Regions from separate parts of the Rhizobium sp. BK049 genome, predicted to be linked through region 2. Evidence: predicted binding sites of a transcription regulator. Region 2 holds the regulator's gene; each other region holds the start of a gene.
The links. Region 2 encodes PhoB, which activates phosphate uptake and scavenging genes when phosphate is short. Its sites were predicted from a motif close to TGTCATNNANCTGTCAT; they were not measured.

Region 1 (4,229 bases), on a different contig from region 2:
TGAGCTTCTTTGCGGCGCGCAACCTGACGAGTTCGTGGCCGCTGCGCGTCTTCACCAAGCGGCTGATGGAATTCCTGCGCGCCTTCCCGGAAATCGTCATCGCCGGCCTGTTTTCGGCGATCCTGTCGATCGGGCCGGTCGCCGCCATCATCGCCATCACCCTGCACACGATCGGCGCGCTCGGCAAACTCTTCTACGAGGTTGCCGAAAACATCGACATGAAGCCGCATGAGGGGATGAAGGCCGTTGGCGCCAACTGGTGGGAGCGCGTGCGCTTCGCCGTCCTGCCGCAAGTGCTGCCGAATTTCACCTCCTATGCGCTGCTGCGCCTGGAGATCAACGTGCGCGCCTCGACCATCATCGGCGCCGTCGGCGGCGGCGGCATCGGCGAAGAGCTGAAGCTTTCGATCTCGCGCGGCTTCGGCGCAAAGACCGTTGCCCTCGTACTCCTGTTGTTCGTGACGATCATCGCCGTCGACCAGTTCTCCGCCTGGCTGCGCCGCCGTCTCGTCGGCGAACACGCCTTCCTTCTGCAACATTGAGGCCGCCATGACGGTGATCGACGCAAACCGCATGCAAGAGATTGAAGCGCGCTATCCGGAATATTTCCACCGGTCGTTCCGCCAGCGTTTCGGCGGGCTGATGATCCTCATTGCGACCCTCGTCTACGGCCTCTACGCCGTCTGGTTCTTTGACCTGCCCAAGCTTCTTGCCGAAGCTCACTGGGAGCGCGTCGGCATCTATCTCAGCCAATGGGTGAGTTATGATGTGCAGCCGGACTTCCGCATCCAGGATGACGGCTCGATCGAGGTGCGTTATCCCCGCTTCTCGCCGCTCGGCGACAATCCGCATCCGGACTGGGTGGTCAACAATCCCGATGGCAGCATCACCGTTTCCGTCAGCGGCACCAGCCGCAGCGTCACCGTTTCGAAGAGCCAAACGATCGTGACCGCGCACGGCGTCAGCGTCCCGGTCAACGTTTCGAGCGGCGCGCCCGAGGTGGTCGGCCCGGTGCCGAGCTGGATGACGGTCTATGACGACAACGTGCTCGCTGATCTCGGCTTTGCCGGCGACGTCAGCATTTCCGTTGATCGCGTGAAAGTTCGCAAGCGTTTCCTCGGCTGGGCGAATTTCCTCTTCGACACGCAATCGTCATTCTTCGACAAGCCGGTCGGCGACGTCCTTGGCCTCATTGTCTCCGGCCCGCGCATCAAGCCCGACCAGTCCAACCTGTCGCTCGCTTTCGATGAAATCTGGAACAACAGCGAATGGCAGCACGGCGACGTCTGGACCAAGCTTTTCCAGACGATCGTCATGGCCTTTCTCGGAACGCTGCTCGGCTCCCTCGCCGCCTTCCCGCTCGCCTTCCTGGCGGCACGCAACATCACTCCGAACCGCCTCTTGAACCAGATTCTCAAGCGCTTCTTCGATTTCCTGCGCTCTGTCGACATGCTGATCTGGGCGCTTTTCCTGACACGCGCCTTCGGCCCAGGGCCGCTTGCCGGCAGCGGCGCGATCTTCCTCACCGAGACCGGCACGCTCGGCAAGCTTTATTCCGAGGGGCTCGAGAACATCGACAACAAGCCGCGGGAAGGCATCAAATCGACCGGCGCCCAGACCGTGCTCGTCCACCGTTACGGCATCATGCCGCAGATCATCCCCGTCATCGTCAGCCAGACGCTCTATCAGTGGGAATCGAACGTGCGCGGCGCCACGATCATCGGCGCCGTCGGCGCGGGCGGTATCGGCCTCAAACTCTGGGAGGCAATGCGCACCAATGCCAACTGGGAAAACGTCGCCTATATGGTCATTCTGATCCTGATCGTCGTCTTCCTGTTCGACGCGGCTTCGAACGCGCTGCGCCATCGGCTGATGGGCACGAATTCGCACTGAGCACTCGATGAAGGCCGGTGGCGGCGCGGCCGTCATCATCATTCTGTCACGGAAATCTTTTAGCCGGGAGCCTGCTTGCGGTTCGCCGCCAAATCACTGCACATTGCGCTCCCGTTTCGACGATCCCCAGGACAAAAGCCTTGCGCTACGCTCTCTATTTTTCGCCGCCGAAGGATGATCCCCTGACCGGCGCGGCTTCGCTCTGGCTCGGCCGCGATGCGTTCACCGGCGAAACCTATCCTGCACCCGAACATCAGAGGCTGAGTGCGGCAGAGCAGTTCGAGCTGACCGCCGACCCGCGACGCTACGGCTTTCACGCGACGATCAAGGCGCCGTTTTCGCTTGCCGGTTCAGTCACCGAAAGGGATCTCATGGCCTTTGCCGAGGAGTTTACCGCCCGGACCCCGGCCTTCGAAATACCCCAGCTCGTCCTCGGTCAGCTCGGTCGATTTTTTGCCCTTGTTCCGGCTTCTCTTCATCAGCCTCTTCAGGATTTCGCAGCGAAGGTGGTAAAGTCCTTCGAGCCGTTCCGCGCAACGCTGTCCGAGGCCGATATCGCGCGCCGCAATCCGGAAAGGCTCAGCGACAGCCAGCGCGCCAATCTGCAGCGCTGGGGGTATCCTTACGTCATGGAGGATTTCGGTTTCCACATGACACTGAGCGGGCAGGTGCCTGCAGAGCGCGCCGAGGTCATGAGAGCAATCCTGGTGGAACGTTTTGCCGGTTTCACCGGCCGGCCGCTTTCGATCTCCGGTCTCGCCGTCTTCATCGAGGAGACGCGCGGCGCCCCGTTCAAAGTTCGTTCCTGGCTGCCCCTTGCCGGCGCCAAAAACTGAAAGACCTGACAATATGAGCAAAGAAACCGTCTTTTCCAACGCCCGCATCGTTCTCGAGGACGACATCCTTTCAGGATCGATCCTCATCCGCGACGGCAAGATCGCCGATATCTCTGAAGGCAATTCGGTAACCGGCGAAGATTTCGAGGGGGATTACGTCATTCCCGGCCTTGTCGAACTGCATACCGACCACCTCGAAGGCCATTATCAGCCGCGTCCGGGCATTCGCTGGCACAAGACGGCTGCCGTCCAGGCGCATGACGCCCAGATCGTCACATCGGGCATCACGACGGTCTTCGACTGCCTGCGCATGGGCGCGGACGAGGACGGCGGGTTCGAGCATGGCGAGATGCGCGAGATGGCCGACGCCATCCAATCGGCGGAGAAGGAAGGCAGGCTGCGCGCCGAACACCTCATCCACCTGCGCTGCGAGGTATCGGCCGACAATGTGCTTGAACATTTCGCCGATTTCGAAAATGATCCGCATGTGCGGCTCGTCTCGCTGATGGATCACGCGCCCGGCCAGCGGCAGTTCCAGACGATGGATCAATATATCTTCTACTACCAAAAGAAGCGTGGTCTGAGCGATGAGGCCTTTGCCCGTTTCGTCGCCAAGCGCCAGGCGGAATCGGCGCGCAATTCGACGCCACATCGAAACGCCATCGCCAAGGTCTGCGCCGAGCGCGGCATCACGGTCGCAAGCCATGACGACGCCACACTCTCCCATGTCGACGAGGCGATCGACAATGGCGTCCGCCTTGCCGAGTTTCCGACCAGCTTCGATGCCGCCCGGGCATCGCACGAGCATGGCATGAGCGTGCTGATGGGCGCGCCGAACATCGTGCGCGGCAAATCCCATTCCGGCAACATCGCCGCCCGCGATCTCGCCGAAATGGGCGTGCTCGACGTTCTGTCCTCCGACTACGTGCCGCTCAGCCTGCTGCACGCACCCTTCATCCTTGCCGACGAGGTGGAAAGCATCACCCTTCCGAAAGCGATCGCGATGGTGACGTCGACGCCTGCCCGCACTGTCAGCCTCAATGATCGAGGCCGGATCGCGCCCGGGCTGCGCGCCGATCTCGTCCGTGTCCACCGCTCGCACGGCGTGCCGGTAACACGCTCCGTCTGGCGCCAGGGACGCCGTGTCGCATGACGCCACACGAACCCCATGCGGCTGCTGGAGCCGAACGCGGCATCATGGTCGTCGTTGTCGGGCCGAGCGGCGCCGGCAAGGACACGCTGATGAACCTCGCTGCGCGGCGTTTTTCCGGCCGCGACAATGTGCATTTCGCCCGCCGCGTCATCACCCGCCACCGCGATGCCGGCGGCGAGGATCATCTTTCCGTCTCCCTTCAAGGCTTTGCCGCCATGGAGCAGTCAGGCTCCTTCGCCGTGTGGTGGGAGGCGCATGGCCTGAAATACGGCATTCCGGCCGAAGTCTCGGTGGCGCTGTCGAGAGGCCATATCGTCGTGGCCAACGGCTCGCGCTCGGCGCTTCAC
Region 2 (4,229 bases):
CGGACTCCGGCTAACAAAACCAGGTCCAAAAAATCAAAAATGCCGCCTTTCGGCGGCGAGCGGTACTATTTCCTTTTCGCGCTGCAATGTCAACAAAACTGGCGCCTTAGCCTATGCAGCAGGCTTGTGCAGCGGCACTTTCGGCCTTCAACAGGCATTATTGCAGAAATGCCACGCAGAGGCAGCAAGTTGGGGAAAACTTGAAATTCGATTCATCCGGATTCCCGCGACTCTTGTCACGGAGTCAGCCTCACACTAGGTTAAAGTTCAATTACTAGACTGCATGCGGCGGAACTAGTCACCAAAATTGATCAAGCGTTTCTTGTTTCGGAGGCTTCCGGGACAACGGTGAGGGATTCTGCCATCACCAACGCAAAAGGTGGAGACAGGGCATGAACTGGACAGACGAGCGGGTCGAGAAACTCAAGAAGCTTTGGGCCGAAGGACTGAGCGCCAGCCAGATTGCTGCGCAGCTTGGCGGCGTCAGCCGAAACGCCGTTATCGGCAAGGTGCACAGGCTCAGCCTTCCCGGCCGCGCCAAGGCCGGCGGCACGGCCACCGCGGCGCGCACGCCGAAGCGCCAGACATCCGCGCCCCGCGCGCCGAATTACGCCTCCCGGATCACCACCCGCACCGTGACCCGTCAACAGGGCGCAACGATGCTGAAGGAAGAGATCGAGGTCGATGCCGTCGAGGAAATGGAATATGTGCCGGCCGGCAATGTGGTCGTGCCGATTTCTCGCCGCCTCGGCCTGACGGAGCTCACCGAACGCACCTGCAAATGGCCGGTCGGCGACCCGCTCAAGGAAGATTTCCATTTCTGCGGCTGCGAGTCCCCCGACAATTCGCCCTATTGCAGCTATCATCAGAAGCTTGCCTATCAGCCGATCAACGAAAGGCGCCGGGCCGCGGCACGGGTCAGCTGAGAAGGCGACATCGCCGGACATAAAAAACGGGCCGAGCGGCCCGTTTTTTTATTCGAGCGGGGAAGTGACCTTTGCGTTTAGCAACCAAGCCAACCCCACACTCCGTCATCCCGGGGCTTGGAGGAGAAGTGGTGCCTGGACAGATAAGCCACGCCAGTGCGATGAAGCTGGTTCTGCAGCGGCGATGGCGCGACGGCTCTGCAGCGGCGATGGATCGGCGGCAAAAACGGGTGCTACAGGTTGCACCACCGGCGCGTTTGGCGAGAGCGCCAACCACGCGCTCCGTCATCCCAGGGCTTGACCCGGCTTGACCCTGGGATCCACAACCAAGCACTCGGCTTCCATAATTTCCCTGCTGTTGGATGCATCCCTGTTCCCGCAGCGCCGGCCGCATGGATCCCAGGGTCAAGCCAGGTCAAGCCCTGGGATGACGGAGGCGAGGTGATGCTGGGACAAGTCGGCTCTGCAGGCGCGATGGAAAGGTGGAGCCGAGACGCATAAGCCTCGCCGGCGCAATGACGCTGGCGACGAAGCGGCTGCGATCGACGACGGCAAGGGGGGCCTCACAAGCCGTACTGCCGTGCGTTTGGCGGGAACGCCCACCCCACACACTCCCTCAGCCTCAGGCTTCCATCGAATAACCCGCGCCGCGGACGGTGCGGATGACGTCCTGCATGTTGGAGAAGTTCAGCGCCTTGCGCAGGCGGCCGACATGGACGTCGACGGTTCGTTCGTCGACATAGATGTCGTGGCCCCAGACGCCGTCGAGCAGCTGCGAGCGGGAAAAGACCCGGCCCGGCGACGACATCAGGAATTCCAGCAGGCGGAATTCGGTCGGGCCGAGGCGGACTTCGCGGCTCTTGCGGTGGACGCGATGGGTTTCGCGGTCGAGCTCGATATCGCCGCATTTCAGCACCGAGGACAGCACCTCGGGGCGGGCACGGCGCAGCATCGCCTTGACGCGGGCGACGAGTTCGGGGGTCGAGAAGGGCTTGACGACATAATCGTCGGCGCCGGTGGACAGTCCGCGCACACGCTCGCTCTCCTCGCCGCGCGCCGTGAGCATGATGATCGGCAGTCGCTCGGTTTCCGGCCGCATGCGCAGGCGCCGGCAGAGTTCGATGCCGGAGACGCCGGGCAGCATCCAGTCGAGGATGAGCAGGTCGGGCGTGCGCTCCTGAAGCCTAATTTCGGCCTCGTCGCCGCGCAGGATGGTATCGACCTCGAAGCCTTCGGCTTCGAGATTATAGCGAAGGAGCACGCTGAGCGCTTCCTCGTCTTCAACAACTGCGACTCTCGGGATCATGCGTGTCCGTCTCCTCGCGCACAAGCCTTAAACTGGGGGTATAAGCAGGCGTCCTGCGCAAATTCAGAAATTGGCTGCGACCTCTTTGCGCGCCCCGAACGGGCGCGCACGCAATCTTGGAAGGATTATTCCGTCGCGGCGCCGACGGTGTTGGCGCTGTCATCCTTCGGGCGATCGCCTTCCGGCTGGGCGCCTGTTGCCATGTAGTAGATCGTCTCGGCGATGTTGGTGGCATGGTCGCCGATGCGCTCGATGTTCTTGGCGCAGAAGAGCAGATGCGTGCAGCTCGTGATGTTGCGCGGATCTTCCATCATGTAGGTCAAGAGCTCGCGGAACAGCGAGGTGTACATGGCGTCGATCTCGTTGTCGCGTTCGCGGATGGCGGTCGCCTTGTCGGCAGCGCGTGTCGTATAGACGTCGAGCACTTCCTTGAGCTGGACAAGCGCCAGCTCGGAGAGATGCTCGAGGCCGCGGGCGAGCTTGCGGGGCACGCCGGTGCTCTGCACGGCGATGACGCGCTTGGCGGTGTTCTTGCCGAGGTCGCCGACGCGTTCGAGATCGGCGGCGATGCGGATCGAACCCATGATTTCGCGCAGGTCCGCCGCCATCGGCTGACGGCGGGCGATGGTGACGATCGCCTTGTCGCCGATTTCGCGCTCGGTATGATCGAGGATCACGTCGTCGGAGATGACCTTCTGCGCCAGCGCGGTATCGCCGTTGACTAGCGCCCGGACGGATTCGGCGACCATCTGTTCGGCCAGGCCGCCCATTTCGGAAATCCGCCTGGAAAGGAACTTCAGATCATCATCATAGGCAGAATAAATATGTGTCGATGCCATGGGGCTTTGTCCTCGAATAAGGGGAAGGCTTCGGATGGCCGTGATCAGCCGAAGCGACCCATGATGTAGTCCTGGGTACGGGGATCGTCCGGATTGGTGAACATCTTGTCGGTGTCGTTCTCCTCGACAAGATTGCCGAGGTGGAACATGGCGGTGCGCTGCGAGACGCGCGCGGCCTGCTGCATGGAGTGGGTGACGATGACGATCGTGTAGTTTTCGCGGAGCTCGTGGATCAGTTCTTCGACCTTGGCGGTGGCGATCGGGTCAAGGGCCGAGCAGGGCTCGTCCATCAGGATGACTTCCGGGCTGACGGCAACGGCGCGGGCAATGCACAGGCGCTGCTGCTGACCGCCGGAGAGGCCCGTGCCGGATTCGTGCACGCGGTCCTTGACCTCGTTCCAGAGCCCGGCGCGCTGCAGGCTGCTCTCGACGATCTGGTCGAGATCGGCCTTCGACTTGGCGAGACCGTGGATGCGGGGGCCGTAGGAGACGTTTTCATAGATCGACTTCGGGAACGGGTTCGGCTTCTGGAAAACCATGCCGACGCGGGCGCGAAGTTCGACGACGTCGATATCCGGATCATAGATATCGTCGCTGTCGAGCGTGATCTTGCCGGTAACGCGGCACCCCTCGATCGTGTCGTTCATGCGGTTCAGGCTTCGCAGGAAGGTCGACTTGCCGCAGCCCGAGGGGCCGATCAGGGCGGTTACGGTGTTTTCGCGGATGTTCAGGTTCACGTCGAAAAGCGCGCGCTTCTCGCCGTAGTATACGGAGACATCCTCTCCGATCATTTTATACGGGACGTTGCTCATCTTCTGATCCAGCGCCTTTTCAACTGCAGCTTCCGTCAGCATGTTCATGATGTTTGACTCCGTTTACCAGCGGCGCTCGAAGCGACGACGCAAGAGGATGGCGCCCATGTTCATGACGACCAGGAACAGGAGCAGGACGATGATGGCACCCGAAGTACGCTCCACGAAGGCACGTTCGGCCTCGTTCGCCCACATATAGACCTGCACGGGCAAGGCCGTCGAGGGCTCGAGCGGTGTCGCGGGCGCGTTGGCGACGAAGGCGACCATGCCGATCAAGAGCAGCGGCGCGGTTTCGCCGAGCGCGTGCGCCAGGCCGATGATCGTGCCGGTGAGGATGCCGGGCATG
Region 3 (4,229 bases), on a different contig from region 2:
ACCTGCCGGATGCCCGGCCGTTGACGGTGACGCAGGCGAGAATCGAATTCCGCAATGTGTCCTTCGCCTACGGCAATGAAAGCGTGCTGAACAGCGTCAGCTTCGTCGCCGAGGGCGGGGCGACCACGGCGCTCGTCGGCCCGTCGGGCGCTGGTAAATCCACCGTCATCAGCCTCATTCCGCGTTTCTACGATCCGCGCGAAGGCGAAATCCTGATCGACGGGCAGGATATTGCCCATGTCACCAAGAAGTCGCTGCGCCACCAGCTCGCCTATGTCTCACAGCAGCCCTACCTGTTCGAGGGCACGATCCGCGACAATATCCGCTACGGCCGGCCGGAAGCGACCGATGCCGAGGTGGAAGGGGCGGCCCGGCTGGCCTATGCGCATGACTTCATCTCAGCGCAGCCACAGGGCTACGATACCCCTGTCGGCGAAAACGGCGTGACGCTTTCGGGCGGCCAACGCCAGCGGCTTTCGATCGCCCGCGCTTTGGTGCGCAACGCGCCGATCCTGCTGCTCGACGAAGCGACCTCCGCCCTCGACACCGAATCCGAGGCCGCCGTGCAGAAGGCGCTCGATGAGGCGATGACCGGACGCACCGTCGTTGTCATTGCCCATCGACTTTCGACCGTGGTGCGCGCCGACAAGATCGTCGTCATGCAGCAGGGCCGGGTCGTCGAGGAGGGCAATCATGAGACGCTTGCGAAGGTCAGCGACGGTCTTTACGCTCGCCTCAACAACCTGCAGAGGCCCTCGGCCTCGGATTCATACTAACATGGCGAGACTGACATGAGCGATGCTGCGATGAAACTGGTGGTGGTCGGCGCAGCTGGACGCATGGGGCAGACGCTGATCCGGCTCATTCATTCGATCGAAGGCGTGACGCTGCATGCCGCGATTGAGCGCGCCGGCTCCCCATTCGTCGGCAAGGATGCCGGTGAGATTGCCGGACTAGGGCCGACCGGCGTCATCATAGGCGACGACCCGCTCCAGGCCTTCCTGCATGCCGAAGGCGTAGTCGACTTCACCGCGCCTGCCGCCACGGTGGAGTTTTCCGGTCTCGCCGCTCAGGCCCGCATCGTTCATGTTGTCGGTACGACGGGCTGCTCGAGCGAGGACAACGCGAAGATCGCCGCCGCGGCCCGCCATGCCCGCATCGTCAAGTCTGGCAATATGAGCCTCGGCGTCAATCTGCTCAGCGTGCTGGCAGAGCAGGCCGCGCGGGCGCTCGATCCCGCAGATTGGGACATCGAAATCCTGGAAATGCACCACAAACACAAGGTGGATGCCCCTTCCGGCACCGCCCTTCTTCTCGGCGAAGCCGCTGCCAAGGGCCGCAACATCGACCTCGCTTCGAAATCGGTCAGGGTGCGCGACGGCCATACCGGCGCCCGCGAGGCGGGCACGATCGGTTTCGCGACGCTGCGCGGCGGCTCCGTCATCGGCGAACATTCCGTGCTTTTCGCCGGCGAAGGCGAAATCGTCACGCTGTCCCATAGTGCTGCCGACCGCTCGATCTTCGCGCGCGGCGCCATCAAGGCGGCACTCTGGGCCCGCGACAAGAAGCCGGGTCTCTATTCCATGCTCGACGTGCTCGGGCTTTCATCGCAATAAAGATACTACGGAGGCATATTCATGAGCGGTACCCTCGTCCTCGTTCGCCACGGCCAGAGCGACTGGAACCTGAAGAATCTCTTCACCGGCTGGAAGGACCCGGATCTGACCGAGCTCGGCATCCAGGAAGCCAAAGCCGGCGGCGCTGCGCTTGCCGAATACGGGATCAAATTCGACGTCGCCTATACCTCGGCGCTGGTGCGCGCGCAGCACACGCTGAAGCTCATCCTCGACAAGGTCGGCCAGCCTGATCTCGAGACCATCCGCGACCAGGCGCTGAACGAGCGCGACTACGGCGATCTCTCCGGCCTCAACAAGGACGATGCGCGCGCCAAATGGGGCGAGGAACAGGTGCATATCTGGCGCCGTTCCTACGACGTGCCGCCGCCCGGCGGTGAAAGCCTGCGCGATACCGGCGCCCGCGTCTGGCCCTACTACCTCACCGAGATCCTGCCGCGCGTGCTGCGCGGCGAAAAGGTGCTGGTCGCTGCCCACGGCAATTCGCTGCGTTCGCTGGTCATGGTGCTCGACAAGCTCACCAAAGAAGGCGTGCTCGCCCTCAACCTCGCGACCGGCGTTCCGATGGTTTACAAGCTGAACGCGGATTCCACCGTCGCCTCCAAGGAAGTGCTGGGCGATATGTCCGGCGCACACTGAATTCTGTAGGCGTGCCACCGAACGGGTCGGCACGCCTTATCTCAATTCCTGGCCTCAGTTCTCGATCGTGAACTGCACCCGGTCGGCGGCGAAACGGCTGATCGAATATTGTACTGGTACGCCGTCGAGATCGGTGTTCATTGCCTTGGCAATCAGCAGGATCGCGCCGGGAGTGAGTTCCAGATCTGCAAGGTCGGCTGTCGCAGCATGGGCGGCTGTTATCTCGGTCGTCGCCCGGACGTAGTCCCCGAGGCCGAGCTCGGCGAAAGCCTTGGTGATCGATTCGTGCTTGCGGTAGGACTCACCGATCCCGGCGAAACGTTCGGCGGGAAACCAGCTCGTCGCCTTTGAAACCGGCCGCCTGTCGGCATGGCGCAATGTTTCCAGCCGGATCACTTGCTCACTCTGTTTCAGGCCCAGCCAACGGGCAACGTCGGCGCTCGCCTCCTCCCGCGCCTCATCGAGCAGAAGGCCGCGCATCTCGCGCGCCTGATCGCCGATGCCGGCGGTGAAACGCGTGCGCCGGGTGATCGGGAAATTCAGCCGCTCCTTGCGCTCGATCAGCGTGCCGCGACCTTGCACAGCACGCACGATTCCCTCCTGCGCCAGCGCAGCCAGCGCACTGCGCACTGTATGCCTGTTAACGCCGAATTGCAGCGCCAGCACCGTTTCCGGCGGCACCATTCCGGTTTCGTCATAGGCTCCGTTGCCGATCGCCTCGCGAATCCGATCGGCGATCTGACGCCACAGCGCCACACCCGTCTGCCTCTGCACCTGCTTCAGTCCTGCCATTCCGCCTCTGCCTTGCCTCACGATGTCACACGCTTGTCACGACACCGATTTAAGGCTAGGTATAGCTTGTATGGTTGTCTATATCAATAGACATTTGAGGAAGCAGCGATGATATCAGCGGACAAGACAGACGCCGCGTCACAGACGGTCTTGGAGCGCAAACGCGTTGCCGATCTGCTGGCGCGTGCGGAACGGAGCGAACTCCAGGCGGCCTGGGACGCGTTGCCGCAAAAGCCCGTGGCTTATCCGGTGCGCGGACCGGAGACGGGACTGGTGATGGTGCGCGGCCGCATCGGCGGCGGCGGAGCTCCCTTTAATCTCGGCGAGGTGACGATGACACGCTCAACGGTGCGGCTCGAGTCCGGCTCCATCGGTCATGCGCAGGCGCTCGGCACCGACCGGGAGAAGGCCCGTCTTGCGGCGATCTTCGACGCGCTCTGGCAGGAGGAGGCGACCAGGGATTTCGTCGAACAGGCGCTGCTTTTGCCGATCGCGGAAAGGATCGCCACCACCGAACGTCGCAAGGCGGATGAGACGGCGGCAACCCGCGTCGACTTCTTCACCATGGTGCGGGGGGACAACTGATGGGTCTGACGACAGAAGTTTTTACCGGTGGCTTTACCGATCCGGTTTTCCATGCGCAGAGCGTCTTCAAGATGCTGATGGACGGCGTGGCCCGCCCCGGCACCATCCAGACAGTTGAGCCCGAGATCGACCCGCCGGCGCCGCTCGGTATTGCCGCCGGCACGATCGCGCTCACTCTTTGCGACCACGACACACCCGTCTGGCTTACCTCGGGACTGGCGAAATCCGCTGTGCCGGATTGGCTCGGCTTCCACACCGGCGCCCCGCTGACCGCCGAAAAGGCGGATGCGCGCTTTGCCTTCATCGAGGCGGGCACTGCGCTTTGCTCCTTCGGCCTGTTTGCGTCAGGCACGCAGGAATATCCCGACCGCTCGACGACTGTTGTCATCGAACTTCCCGAACTCGACGGCGGACGCAGGCTGGCGCTGATGGGTCCGGGGATCCAGAGCGTCGTGGAGATCGCGCCTGTCGGCCTACCGGAGACCTTCCTCAGGCTCTGGGCCGAGAACCACGCGCTTTTTCCGCGCGGCATCGACATCGTGCTGACATCGGGCAAGCGCTTCGTCTGCCTGCCGCGCA
Region 4 (4,229 bases), on a different contig from region 2:
GCGCCATTCCTTTGCTTTCCCGCAATTTCGGATGTGCTTTGCGCTGCATTGAGGAATTGCTCCAGGACAGGATTTGAAAAGACATGTCTGAGATCGTTTATGATGCGCTGGTGATCGGCTCCGGCGCGGCGGGTTCCTTCGCGGTCAAAGAGCTGACGGCCAAGGGCCTGTCGGTGCTGCTGCTCGAGGCTGGGCCGGCCGTCGGCCCCAGGGATTTCGACCCGGCACGCAAGAAGGCGCCGGCAAGCAGCATCAATATATGGGAGCGTGCGCGCGCCACCCTGAAGGGCCAGCCGATCCAGGCGCGGGCGGCCTTCTTTACCGAGCGCTTCAGCCACTTCTTCGTCAACGATCGCAAGAACCCCTATACGACGCCGAAGAACCAGCCCTTTCTCTGGATCCGCGGCCGCCAGGGCGGCGGGCGCCTCCACAGTTTCGGCCGCGTGCTGCTGCGCTGGACCGACGATGATTTCAAGATCCGATCGCGCACCGGAAAGGGCGTGGACTGGCCGATCTCCTATGACGAGCTTGCGCCCTTCTATGACGAAGTCGAGGCCTATCTCGAGCTCTACGGCAACAAGGACGATGTGCCGACCTTGCCGGACGGCGTCTATGCGAAGCCGGCAAGCCTCACGCCCGCCGAGCAGATATTCAAGCAGGCTGTAGAAAGCCGCTGGCCGGACCGGCGCGTCATCTCCTGGCGCTATATAGCGCCGGACGCCGAACGCATGCCGCGACCGCTGCGGGACGCAAAGGCGACCAGCCGGCTGACCGTCCGTTATGACGCCGTCGTGCGTCGCATCACCACCGACGAAAAAACCGGCCGCGCCACCGGTGCGGAATTCATCGATCGCAACACGGGCAAGGTTTCGACGGCTCGCGCCGCGACAATCGTGCTTGCGGCCTCGCCGATCGAGAGCGTGCGGCTGCTGCTGAACTCGGTATCGGCAAGACATCCTGACGGGCTCGGAAACAGCTCGGGCGCGCTCGGGCGCTATTTCATGGATCAGCTTCCATGCCTTGCCTTTGGCTCCTTTCCCAAGGCGAAGGGTTGGGCCGTTGACGATTCCGCTCCTGTCGATCCCTTCTACAATCCGTCGGGTGGCATCTTCATCCCGCGTTTCGACGAGGGTGACGCCGCCCGCGGCGATTTCGACTATCAGGGCAGCATCGGCAGGGCGCCGGTTTCAGAGGAGGCCGATGCGCGTCTCGCCTTCTTCGGCTTCGGCCGCATGCTGCCCTATGCCGACAATCGCATCACCCTCGATGGCAAGCGCAAGGACGCCTGGAATATTCCGGTGCCACACATTCGCTGCGTCATGCAGGAGGAGGAGCGGCGGCTGCTCCGCCGGCAGGAGGAGACGTTGATCGCCATGGTCAAAGAGGTCGGCGGCGATCTTGAATTCATCGGATCGCCCACCGGCCTCAAGGAGATGGGCAGAGGCGCCTTTCCCGACGCCGATGCCTTCAGCCGCTTCATGTTCCGCACATGGTTCCGCAAGACCATGTGCATGGGCGCAGCAATTCATGAAACCGGCGGTGCGCGCATGGGCGAAAGCCCGGAAGCTTCAGTGCTCAATCCCTACAATCAACTGTGGGATGCTCCGAACCTCATCGTCACCGACGCCAGCGCCTTTCCGGGCAGCGGCATCGCTGGCACGACGCTCACCGTCATGGCGCTGACGATCCGCGCTTGCCGCAACCTTGTCGACCATTACCGAACGGGGCTGCTCTAGGCACGCCTCCATCTCGTGTAGGCGGCGTCTAAAAAGTTCGCCGGCATGTGGAGTGGCGAAAGAGGCGAACAAGTGAACGAGCTGTGGGTTATCCAACCGTCACACTAACTTTGCAGTGACATGCTCCTGTCAACTGAGCAGGAAGGGAAAGCCCATGTCTAAAACACATCAGGACCAGCTCAGCCGGATAAAGGCCGAAATCGCCGACAGCTTCGATGAGGAGCTGGAAATGCAGCTGGAGGAAGACCGGCTGGACGATCTAGTCGTCGAAGGAATGACCGAACCGGCGGAGCAGACGCTCGATCGGAAGATCTATTTCCGCGAGCTGTTCCGGCTGCAGCATGAGCTGGTACGGCTGCAAGATTGGGTCCAGTACAAGCAATTGAAAGTGGTCGTGCTTTTCGAAGGCCGGGATTCGGCCGGCAAGGGTGGCGCGATCAAGCGCGTAACCCAAAGGCTCAACCCGCGCGTCTGCCGCACAGTGGCACTGCCTGCGCCGACCGAACGGGAGCGCCATCAATGGTATTTCCAGCGTTATGTCCCGCATCTTCCCACCGCCGGCGAGATCGTGCTCTTCGACCGCAGCTGGTACAATCGCGCCGGCGTCGAGCGCGTGATGGGCTTCTGCACTCCTGACGAACTCGAGGAGTTCTTCCGCTCCGTGCCCGAATTCGAACGGATGCTCGTCCGATCCGGCATCGTGCTGATCAAATACTGGTTCTCGATCACCGACGAGGAACAGGAATTCCGCTTCAAGATGCGCATCCACGATCCGCTGAAGCAGTGGAAGCTTTCGCCGATGGACATGGAAAGCCGCATCCACTGGGAGGAATATACCAAGGCCAAGGAAGAAATGCTGGCGCGCACACACACCAAGGAGGCGCCCTGGTGGGTGGTGCAGGCCGTCGACAAGAAGCGGGCGCGGCTGAACTGCATCGCCCATCTTCTTGATCAGATTCCCTACGAGGACGTGCCGAAGCCTGAGATCCAGCTGCCGGATCGTATCCGTCACGCCGACTACATCAGGGCGCCGGTTCCGGCTGATATGTATGTGCCTGAGCGCTATTGAAAGCATAGCCGCAACAAGTCGGCTGCCGAAGCGTTGAAACCGAGACCGCATGGTCACTGGACCGTGCGGTCAACGCGTGTTTCCCAACGGCTGCATCGTGAGGTATAAAGACTGAGCGTCCTTCGGCCGATAATACGGAGACGACGGGAGGTTGGTCATGACCGGCTTTTGGAGATTAATCGTTCAGGAGGTTGTGCTCTCGGCGATTCTGGCGGCCGGCAGTGTTATCGGCCTTCCCAAGCTTGCCGACCCGAACGCCAGTGCCAATTATCCTTTGGCAGTCGTGGTTTTTCTGGCGATGTCAGCGGCCTTGTTGACTTATGAGCTTCTGACACGGAAGCCATCCTGATGCTCTCATTTACCGGCCGGTTGGCGCAGCCAACAAGGTGCGGCCGACCGACAGATTGCGCCAGCACGTCCGGCAAGCTCGTTACGCCGCGCTAGAACACGGTCTAACGATTGCACCGCCGCTGCCGCCGTCAAGCCACGATGTCAGCCATATGGTTCAGCTCCTCGTCGGCATCATCCGGCAGCACCAATCCGGCAGCAGCGAGATTCTCCCTGAGATGGCCGAGCGACGACGTGCCGGGGATCAACAGGATATTGGCTGCGCGGCGCAACAGCCAGGCGAGCGCCACCTGCATCGGCGTGGCGCTCAGGCGTGCGCCGACACTGGAGAGTGTGGACGATTGCAGCGGCGTGAAGCCGCCGAGCGGGAAGAACGGCACATAGGCGGTGCCTTGACGGGCAAGCTCGTCGATGAGCCGGTCGTCGTTCCGATGCGCCAGATTGTACTGGTTTTGCACACAGACGATCTCGGTGATCCCGCGGCCTTCGGCGACCTGTTTCGATGTGGCGTTGCTTAAACCTATGTGACGGATCAGACCTTGCCGCTGGAGATCAGCCAGAACCGTCAGGGGTGCTTCTATCGAGCCTTCGGCCGGGCTATGCAGGTCAAATGTGATCCGGAGGTTGACGACATCAAGCACCTCGAGGCCGAGATTGCGAAGATTGTCGTGAACCGCCTGCGTCAGTTCATGGCGCGAGATGGCCGGAATCCAGGACCCGTCCGCGCCGCGCCGCGCGCCGACCTTGGTGACGATGACGAGATCGTCGCCATAGGGATGGAGCGCTTCACGGATGATCTGATTGGTCACGTGCGGGCCGTAGAAATCGCTGGTATCGATGTGGTTCACGCCGCATGCGACCGCCTCGCGCAGCACCGCCAGAGCGGCGCCGCGATCCTTGGGCGGGCCGAACACGCCGGGCCCTGCCAGCTGCATGGCGCCATAGCCAAGTCGCCTCACCTTGCGGTCGCCGATATTGAATGTGCCGGATTGATGGATGATGGACATGGTCGCGCTCCTGTCAACAGATGAGGATTAAACTTACTCCTTGGCGGTGCGTGTGATAATTGGGTACAA

Region 1: FHT70_RS24690 (DUF1045 domain-containing protein) is a predicted target of PhoB. The motif match lies at 1,927-1,943, and genes of this name have one in related genera.
Region 3: phnF (phosphonate metabolism transcriptional regulator PhnF) is a predicted target of PhoB. The motif match lies at 3,089-3,105, and genes of this name have one in related genera.
Region 4: ppk2 (polyphosphate kinase 2) is a predicted target of PhoB. The motif match lies at 1,823-1,839, and genes of this name have one in related genera.

What each region holds. Positions count from the first base shown of each region.
Region 1 covers NZ_JACHYV010000028.1:25,671-29,899, forward strand. Annotated here, with positions in the region: gene phnE (phosphonate ABC transporter, permease protein PhnE) at 1-542, shown strand, start outside; gene phnE (phosphonate ABC transporter, permease protein PhnE) at 550-1,893, shown strand; gene FHT70_RS24690 (DUF1045 domain-containing protein) at 2,034-2,729, shown strand; gene FHT70_RS24695 (alpha-D-ribose 1-methylphosphonate 5-triphosphate diphosphatase) at 2,743-3,882, shown strand; gene phnN (phosphonate metabolism protein/1,5-bisphosphokinase (PRPP-forming) PhnN) at 3,879-4,229, shown strand, end outside.
Region 2 covers NZ_JACHYV010000033.1:52,998-57,226, forward strand. Annotated here, with positions in the region: gene FHT70_RS26825 (GcrA family cell cycle regulator) at 393-926, shown strand; gene phoB (phosphate regulon transcriptional regulator PhoB) at 1,549-2,232, opposite strand; gene phoU (phosphate signaling complex protein PhoU) at 2,358-3,071, opposite strand; gene pstB (phosphate ABC transporter ATP-binding protein PstB) at 3,116-3,931, opposite strand; gene pstA (phosphate ABC transporter permease PstA) at 3,947-4,229, opposite strand, start outside.
Region 3 covers NZ_JACHYV010000028.1:14,870-19,098, forward strand. Annotated here, with positions in the region: gene FHT70_RS24615 (ABC transporter ATP-binding protein) at 1-776, shown strand, start outside; gene dapB (4-hydroxy-tetrahydrodipicolinate reductase) at 792-1,616, shown strand; gene FHT70_RS24625 (2,3-bisphosphoglycerate-dependent phosphoglycerate mutase) at 1,638-2,273, shown strand; gene phnF (phosphonate metabolism transcriptional regulator PhnF) at 2,328-3,065, opposite strand; gene phnG (phosphonate C-P lyase system protein PhnG) at 3,174-3,650, shown strand; gene phnH (phosphonate C-P lyase system protein PhnH) at 3,650-4,229, shown strand, end outside.
Region 4 covers NZ_JACHYV010000005.1:144,118-148,346, reverse strand. Annotated here, with positions in the region: gene FHT70_RS07415 (GMC family oxidoreductase) at 84-1,736, shown strand; gene ppk2 (polyphosphate kinase 2) at 1,891-2,805, shown strand; gene FHT70_RS07405 (hypothetical protein) at 2,963-3,154, shown strand; gene FHT70_RS07400 (aldo/keto reductase family oxidoreductase) at 3,285-4,160, opposite strand.